Regions from separate parts of the Pelagibaculum spongiae genome, predicted to be linked through region 3. Evidence: predicted binding sites of a transcription regulator. Region 3 holds the regulator's gene; each other region holds the start of a gene.

Region 1 (2,209 bases), 670 kb from region 3:
TTTTTCGTCTTGAAGATTTTTAAAATCTCCCAAACTTATTATTTCTTGGTAAGACACTTGAATATCTTCAGGTACTATCGCAGGTCTCGGGCTAATTAATTGAATTAAATAGGAATGAATGTGACTAAACAAGCCGCTTCTCTGGTTTTTGACATGCTCCAGAAAGCTTTCCTTTGTATATGCCTGCCCATTTTTTAATACAATTCGCTGGTTAGGCTGCAAAGCCCACATTTGGGGCAATACCCATTGAATAACAAAAACCATTGCAATGATAAATATCGAGAAATACTGCAATCCTGGCCAGCTCATCAACCTTGATTTTGAAAAAGCAATACTCATTGGTATTGCAATTAGCAATAGCAGAGTCATGCCTAGCAGCAGAGTCCATCCCAAAAAGTCTATGACATGCAAAAATAGCTGCACACCATTTTCAAGAAGTATGCTCAAGGAACTAGGATCAAGGTGTGCATCTAAAACTCTGTAGCTTCCCCAGCTGGCTAATGTTAAAAACAACAATATCCAAAACAAAAACACTACTAACCAAGACTTTTTTATGGCTACTTTGCTGTGATCTGTTCGTAATTTTCTGCTAAGTGAAGCAGTGCTAGAAAAAAGTAAAAAAATCAATAAAAAAAACAGTGATTGATACTTTAGCTCTGTGAAATATCCGTAGAAGAAAACAATGGAAGATATTTGATATAACTGCCCATTTGCTAATAGGAATGCAGCGGCCAAAATACTTGAGAAACAGAACCACTGGCTAATGAAATACTTTCTCACGAACAACCTTTGCCCAATTAGAATATTGACAGCCACCCAATCGAATGGCTGCCATATACAAGTTAGATTCCTTTACAGAAACTCAGTGCACCACTACCTGTAGAAGTACAAGTGCCAGCAAAGGAAAATGTTACATTTTCATTAGACACCATAGGAGTAACAATTAAAGTTGCGCCGTCTACTGCTGCAGCGCCAGTTAAAGTTAAAACACCAGCAGAAATTGTAGCTGTCGAGACATTTGCATCAACGGTTAAGTTGGAAGCGCTAGGGAGGCCATTACTGCCTAAAGCCAACGCTGATGCAGTGAGTACTTCACCAGTTTGAACTGCAACATCAACCGCACTTCTGAAAGCATCAGCGGCAGTCACTAATGAGGCGGCGCGCGCAGACTTTTGGTAGTTACTATATGCAGGCACTGCAATCGATGCCAAAATACCGATGATCGCAATCACGATCATTAATTCGATTAGGGTAAAACCCTTAGCGTTTTTCAGTTGATTCATTTTCATGTGTTGATGCTCCAGGTGCAAAATTTATATAGAGACGTATAAAGGTAATTTTTTATTGCGTTTCAAATTATTGGCAAACAAAACTAACGATATGTTTTTTACATATTTGGCCAGTGGCTAGAGTGGTTATTTAATTGAAGGTTTTTAATTTAAGAGGGGCTTGTTTAGACGCCCTTAAATAAACACGATTCAAAATTTAAACTTCCTGACCCACCTTTATTAAAAATAACTCCCTGTAATTTTAATGCGGGCTTGTGTGCTGAAATTGATAGGGCATGAGTTGTGCCAATTGTTAAAGCTGACTATTAACTGATAAATCAAGATCATGTTGCCATTAGTTTTATTAGGCAAAGAAAATTTTATGTCAGATTAGGTCGTATAAAAAAAGCGTATGAGCGGTAACGAGTGGCAGATTTTTAATTCATTGGATGGTGGGAAGGTGACGCTTTTGGTCGATAGGAAACGTTATAGATGATCAGGTGCGGGGTTAATTGTTTGCCCGCGTAGGTTGCACGGAGCGCTATGCGCGACCTGCAACTTTCGGGGTTGGCCATAAACGCCCGACAAACATTATGTCGAAATCGTTTTGCGGTCATTGGTGAATAGATTAACCGTTGGAATTAATTGCGCCATGGTCATTGGTGGATGCATCAACCGTTGGAATTAATTGCGCCATGGTCATTGGGGGATGCATCAACCGTTGGCGTTTGTTGCGCCATGGTCATTGATGGATACATCAACCGTTGGCGTTTGTTGCGCCATGGTCACGTTGCAGGTCACGCCTACGGCTGTTCCGTGCAACCTACGGGGATGGCGGTCACAGGAAATGTTCCCGACATTTCTCTGCATTTCCACCATCCATGGCGGTCACAGGAAATAATCCCTTCATTTCTCTGCATTTCCACCATCCATGGCGATCA
Region 2 (2,209 bases), 120 kb from region 3:
ACTCAAACTGAAAGTAAACTATTCAACATTTACTTTTCATTTTGGTTGGTTAATGAACAAGATCGATCTCATCCTGCTGTTAAAAAACTCACCCAGCTAATAAAAATTTCTAAACCTATTAAATTCAAGCTACAACCTGGGCAGTTATTAGTCATTAATAACCGACGAATGCTACATGGAAGAACTGCAATTGAAGGCAACAAGGAGCGACATTTAACACGACACTGGCTTAAAGCTATTTGATAAATTGAGGAGTTTACCATGCAAACTGCTACCATCCATTTGGCAAAAAAACTGGTTTTACCTGCTAAGATATCAAACATTCGAATTCAAGAACTTATTGCGAAAGGCGTCCATCAAAAAATTGCTGCGCTAGATTTTTCAATGATTAAAATGAAATTACAAGAGCAAGACGAAGGCCTTGATTGGGATCTTAACCAATGCGAAAGTGCCGAACTTGAATATAAGCGCTACCTGACAATGTGCCTAAAGTTTGGCAAGGGTATCGTACCCAATAAAATCATGGACCAGTTCTGGCATTTTCATATTTTAGATACTCGTGCTTACGTGCAACATTGTGATGAAGTTTTTGGCCACTACATGCATCATTATCCATATTTCGGCATGCGAGGCGATGAAGATGCAACTGATCTCAAGACTTCTTTTTATAGCTGCCAAGATATGTACCAAAGCTTATTTAATGAGCCTATGGCAAGAGATGAACACACTGACTGCTGGCATGATTGTGAAAACCGTTGCTGGCATGCCTGTCCTTCCATGTCTCCTGATAATTAAATTTATTTAAATGTACTCTGCACCAACTTAACGCTTAATCCAGCCTGCACTACCCACGGTAGTGCAGGCGCATCTTCTAAAAAACAGCCAGTACCACTCCTCGGTTCCAATTAGTTACAAAAAACGACTATTCAATCAAAATGCTTTATAGAAAACCTCTCTGGCATAACTCCTGCTACATCCCCCATTAGCGCATTAATAAAAATAAGAGAAAGTAGCTATGGCTTATATCGAACCGAGTGAATTTGTTACCAAAATGGTCGATTCTGGTGAATCTAAAGTATATATGTCGACCCGCGATACTATTATCCGAGCATTTATGGCCGGTGCCATTCTTGGTTTAGCTGCCATTTTTGCAATTACCGTAGCGATTAAAACCGGCATGCCAATTCTTGGAGCGATATTGTTTCCGGTTGGTTTTATCATGCTCTATTTAATGAAGTTTGATTTGTTAACCGGTGTATTCACATTAGTGCCTCTTGCATGGTTAGATAAACGCCCTGGCGTTACCATTGGCCAAGTTTTAAGAAACTGGGGTTTAGTATTCTTGGGTAACTTTGCAGGTGCATTAGTCACTGCTTTTTTAATGTCCTTTATTTTAACTTACGGCTACAGCATTGATGGTGGTGCAATAGCAGCTAAGGTTTCAGCGATTGGTGAGTCGCGCACACTGGGTTATCAAGAACATGGCCTTGCTGGTTGGTTAACTATTTTTGTTCGTGGCATGCTGTGCAATTGGATGGTTTCAATGGGTGTGGTCGGTGCAATGATTTCTACTTCTGCCGGTAGCAAAATGATGGCTATGTGGATGCCGGTAATGCTGTTCTTCTTTATGGGCTTTGAGCATTCAATTGTTAATATGTTTTTGTTCCCATTTTCAATGATTATGGGTGGTGATTTTACCGTAATGGATTATTTACTTTGGAACGAATTACCAACCGCATTAGGTAATCTGGTTGGCGGTTTCTTGCTGGTCGGCCTACCGCTGTATTTAACTCACGTTAGAACCAATCCAACGCGTCAACTTACCTAATACAATCAGGGCCTAGCTTTCGCTGGGCCTTTATCGCTCTAACCTTTGTGATCAACCTATTACCTCCCCTCAACTTTCTACCACCTGCAAATCAAGCAAATATCTCACACACTTATCAGACATTGGCTATAGCCAAACCTTTTTATTGCCAGATAAAGTATTCGGGTCAAGGACGACACGGAAAACCTGCCAATGGCAATTTGTACAATTGAAGGCTGCAAGTGTAAAACCGGTGCGATTGCCGTGGTTTTTGTGCCCGGGATAATGGGCAGCCGGTTGAAGAATAAAGCATCTGGTGATGTGGTGTGGGACCCAGGCGTGGGTGCAGGGATTCATCTGAGTGCCCCCATGCGTGAGATGCGCCGCCAGAAGAAAAAATTT
Region 3 (2,209 bases):
TTGATTATCTGACGATCAAGCTTATCGGTCATCGAATCTATCGCACGGTACATGTCATCTGATTCGCAGTTGGCAACTAGTTGAGCGCCTTCTACGTTCATTTGAATTTCAGCCGTATGGCGACCTTTTTCAACGTTCAAGACAACATGTGTGTTACTGATCTTGGATCCGTGGCGGCGGATTCTATCAAGTTTTTCCTCAATGTGTTCGCGCAACGCGGGAGTAACTTCCAAATGGTGCCCTGTGATGTTCAGTTGCATAGCTTCTGCTCCTGTTCAGATTAATTGTTTTCTTTCATTGGAGGGTGGTATCGATAAAGATTCCCGATATTTAGCGATAGTGCGTCGGGCAACTTTGATACCTTGTTCTTTTAATAGCTCGGCAATTTTGTTATCGCTCAGTGGTTTTTTGGCATCTTCTGCAGCAACCAGCTTTTTAATCAAGGCACGAATCGCAGTAGAAGAGCACTCGCCACCACTGGTGGTATTAACATGGCTTGAGAAGAAATATTTTAGTTCGTAAATCCCGCGAGGGGTATGCATAAATTTTTGAGTAGTGACTCGAGAGATGGTTGATTCATGCATTCCTACCGATTCTGCGATGTCGTGCAACACTAATGGTTTCATTGCTTCATCGCCATATTCTAGAAAACCTTGTTGGTGTTGAACAATGTCGGTAGCCACTTTGAGTAGTGTCTCATTGCGGCTTTCAAGGCTTTTTAAGAACCAGCGGGCTTCTTGTAAATTATCTTTTAAAAATGAATTGTCGCGGCTGTTATCGGCGCGACGAATCAAAGAGGCATAGCCATCGTTGATTCGAATTTTTGGTGCCGTATCCGGATTTAATTCTACCATCCAGCGGTTATTGCACTTGCTGACAAAAACATCAGGCACCACATAGCTGGTGTTATTCGTCGCGATATTGCCACCCGGTCTTGGGTCTAACCCTTGAATTAATTCCAACGCCAGTTTGAGTTGTGGCTCTTTGATACGAGCTAGCCGCATTAATTGACGATAATCCCGGCTGCCGAGTAATTTCATGTAGCGGTCAACAATATTGATCGCATCGGCGCGTGAAGGGATAGTTGAATCGAGCCGTTTTAACTGGACCATCAAGCAATCGCGCAAATCGATAGAAGCACAGCCAATCGGATCAAATTGTTGGATACGATGGCGAATCACTTCAATCTCATCCAAGTTCAGCAATTCTAATTCATCTGCAGGGAGCAGCTCTTTCAATTGTTGATTGACCGTATCGAGAATCTCTTGGCAGCTGGTCTGCAGATAACCTTGCTCATCAATTGACTCAATGATTGCTTCGGCAATCAATTCATCTTTAGGATTGAAATGGGCGACCGAACTTTGCCATGACAAATGTTTTTGTAGATCTTCATCGGCAGCGGCATTGCTTTCAAAGTCGCTATTGTCTTGGGCGGAAGAGCGAGAAAGGCCAGAGCTAGAAGGTGATGAGCTTTGGTAGATATCATCCCATTGGGTGTCGACCGGCAAATCTGGTTGAATTTCTGTGGCAGCGCTCAAATCAACCGAGTTATCAATGGCGCTCTCAGATTCATTTTTTTGCGCGGTTTCGGCAGCGTCTGCTTCAGCATTGACCGATGGTTCAGCATCATTTTCGGTCAGCTCCAACATTGGGTTGCTGTCGAGATTCTGCTGAATTTCACTTTGTAGGTCGAGTGAAGATAACTGAAGAAGGCGAATCGCCTGCTGCAGCTGGGGCGTCATATTGAGGCTTTGGCCGACGCGAAGTTGTAGCATAGGTTTCATGCTGATCCCGCATAAACTGCAATGACTGAAAGTTACCTTTTTCGGTGCGTTTCAGCAAGCTTGCACGTTAGTCATTTTTATGATTCAGGCATTGAAATATAAGGTTTTCAAAGCACTGTGTCATGAAAATTGCATATAGTAAGAAATGGGGTTGCTTTTAGCGGAATACACAGTTGATGCAGCAAAAAACAACGATTATCAGATGATCAATAATCTACTGGTTGGATGCTGCCCCGACGGTATCGATGATCATGGTTAGATCGCAGCTATTAAAGACTGAAATCATCACCGAGATAGACTTGTCGAACTTGAGGGTTTTGCATTAGCGTTTCTGCATCACCTTCGGCAATTACATGGCCGTTGCTAACGATATAAGTATGTTCACATACCGACAAGGTTTCACGAACACCGTGGTCGGTAATTAA
Region 4 (2,209 bases), on a different contig from region 3:
GACCTAGCGTCTGTGTCTGGCCGGTAGAAGACTGGTTTCCTTGAACCCGATCGGGTGTTATCGGCTGCTGTAAACTGGCAATTCCACTCATTAATTAAACTCCTACTGGCCCAGTGTTAAGGTTTTGCGATACATATCGCGCGCCGCTGCGGCGACATCAACATTGGTCTGGTAACTTCGTGATGCAGAAATCATATTGGCCATTTCTTCAACCGGATTTACATTAGGTCGAAAGATATAACCTTGCTCATCTGCCAACGGATGATCGGGTTGATACTCTTTTCGAGGCGGTGCAGCACTTTCTACTACACCTAAAACTTCAACACCGCCATTTGGCCGCAAGGCCGACATTTCTTTTTCCAATTCTTGGTTATGAATCGTGCTAAATACTGGCTGGCGAGAGCGATAAACTTCATTAACGCTGCTGCTAACGGTATCGGCATTCGCCAAATTACTGGCGGTAGTGTTCAATCGCAGTGACTGGGCACTCATCGCCGTTGAAGCGAGATCCATTACTCGGTTCAAGGACATGGCTATTCTCCTTTAATGGCTCGGCGCAAGCCGCTAATTTTACCGCTCAACAGCTGCAGAGAAGTCTGGTACTGCATGGCATTTTCAGTAAATTGCATTTTTTCTTTATGTGGGTCGACGGTATTACCATCCAACGATGGTTGATCCACCAATCGATAGCGCATAAAGGCATCTTCCAGAGATGAACTGCTTGAGGTTATTGCATTACCGGCAATATGACTCTGGTGTGTTTGGTTCATTGCACTCACGGTATTAGCTGAAGTGGCAGGCTTAACTATATTTTGCTGTGCACCTGCCAATGCCTGGCGAAAATCGATGTCGCGCGCCTTGTAACCGGGTGTTTCCGCATTGGCCAAATTTGAAGCCAACATCTCCGCCCGCTGCGCCCTAACCTGCAACGCTTGAGCATGAATACCCAGTGCTTTATCAAGACCGATCGCCATCTTCGCCTCTCCACTCAATTGCTAATCATGAGAACTACAAAGAGATAACTACAAAGAATGTGCCAAGAAGGGTTTTGTTATTTTTTTTCAATAGATTGCAATCAAAACAAAAGAAGATTTTCTAGATTAATAGCCATAAAAAAAAGCAGCGGCAAAAAAATGCCGCTGCCTTTTAATCAGCGAATGCTGGGAAGGACTGCTAAAAAAAATGACTGAATCAGTCAGAACTATTTTTTCTGGTAAACAATGCCCGGAACCAAGTTTTGCATGGTTAACATATCATCAAAGTCAGTTAACGATTCTGAAGAACCTGGCACGAAATAGCCATTTGGCTTAATTTGTGCCGCCATTCGCCGAATAATGTCTGCTTTATTTTCTGGGGTAAAGTAAATCAGTACATTACGACAAAAAATCAAATCAAATTGCCCCATCGATACAAAAGAATCTAATAGATTCTTTCGCTCGAAGCTAACCATCTTTCGCACGTCAGCAGAAATTTCCATATGACCATTGTCGACTTCTTTAAAGAAGCGGTTTAATCGAGCTACTGGTAAGCCTCTTCTAATTGCCAAGGTGTTATAAACACCCTTTTTAGCAATGCCGAGCATTTGATCAGAAATATCGGTGGCGACAATCTGAATCGGCCGATTCAATGCAGGCCAGCTCGCTTTAAGCTCGCTTAGCACCATCGCAATCGAATAGGGTTCTTGGCCGCTGGAACAAGCAGCCGACCAGATTCGTAATGGCGAGATAGTATTTTTAGCTAAGCTAGGCTCAAGCATTTTTTTGAGTTTTTCAAATGGATAGCCATCACGAAACCACTGGGTTTCATTCGTGGTCATCGCATCGACAATTAATTTTTGCAGCGTTAAATCACGCCCCAACTTCAAACGATCTACCAGCGCCTGAAGGCTCGTCATATTTTGCTGGCGAACAATTTCAGAAAGACGACTACTCACCAAATAGGCTTTATTTGCACCTAATTCAATGCCGCAGACTCGCTCCAGATATTGCCGGAATTCCTGGTAAGCTTTTGCACCACTACCGGTTTCCAGAGATTTTTGACTTAAAGGCATCTACCTAGACTGCTCCATAATTTTTTTGCTATCCGCATATTTCATTACCGCCCCAGCAAGTTCGTCTGGTTGGAATTTGGCAATAAACTGATCTGCCCCAACCTTCTCAACCATCGCATTATTAAAAACACCACTTAAAGAAGTATGTAAAATAATATG

The links. Region 3 encodes sigma-54, which starts transcription at its own class of promoters, with help from an activator protein. Its sites were predicted from a motif close to TGGCACNNNNNTTGCTNT; they were not measured.
Region 1: a site for sigma-54 is predicted at 1,560-1,577, ahead of DC094_RS22520 (pilin). Genes of this name have one in related genera too.
Region 2: a site for sigma-54 is predicted at 957-974, ahead of DC094_RS03065 (formate/nitrite transporter family protein). Genes of this name have one in related genera too.
Region 4: a site for sigma-54 is predicted at 1,022-1,039, ahead of flgB (flagellar basal body rod protein FlgB). Genes of this name have one in related genera too.

The regions. Positions count from the first base shown of each region.
Region 1 covers NZ_QDDL01000001.1:1,244,983-1,247,191, forward strand. The annotation lists gene DC094_RS05405 (sulfatase-like hydrolase/transferase) at 1-780, opposite strand, end outside; gene DC094_RS22520 (pilin) at 843-1,289, opposite strand.
Region 2 covers NZ_QDDL01000001.1:697,545-699,753, forward strand. The annotation lists gene DC094_RS03055 (TauD/TfdA family dioxygenase) at 1-243, shown strand, start outside; gene DC094_RS03060 (glycine-rich domain-containing protein) at 262-795, shown strand; gene DC094_RS03065 (formate/nitrite transporter family protein) at 1,016-1,828, shown strand; gene DC094_RS03070 (esterase/lipase family protein) at 2,021-2,209, shown strand, end outside.
Region 3 covers NZ_QDDL01000001.1:578,776-580,984, reverse strand. The annotation lists gene hpf (ribosome hibernation-promoting factor, HPF/YfiA family) at 1-260, opposite strand, end outside; gene DC094_RS02555 (RNA polymerase factor sigma-54) at 276-1,784, opposite strand; gene lptB (LPS export ABC transporter ATP-binding protein) at 2,054-2,209, opposite strand, start outside.
Region 4 covers NZ_QDDL01000007.1:114,414-116,622, forward strand. The annotation lists gene DC094_RS15860 (flagellar hook assembly protein FlgD) at 1-91, opposite strand, end outside; gene flgC (flagellar basal body rod protein FlgC) at 103-531, opposite strand; gene flgB (flagellar basal body rod protein FlgB) at 534-974, opposite strand; gene DC094_RS15875 (CheR family methyltransferase) at 1,202-2,050, opposite strand; gene DC094_RS15880 (chemotaxis protein CheV) at 2,051-2,209, opposite strand, start outside.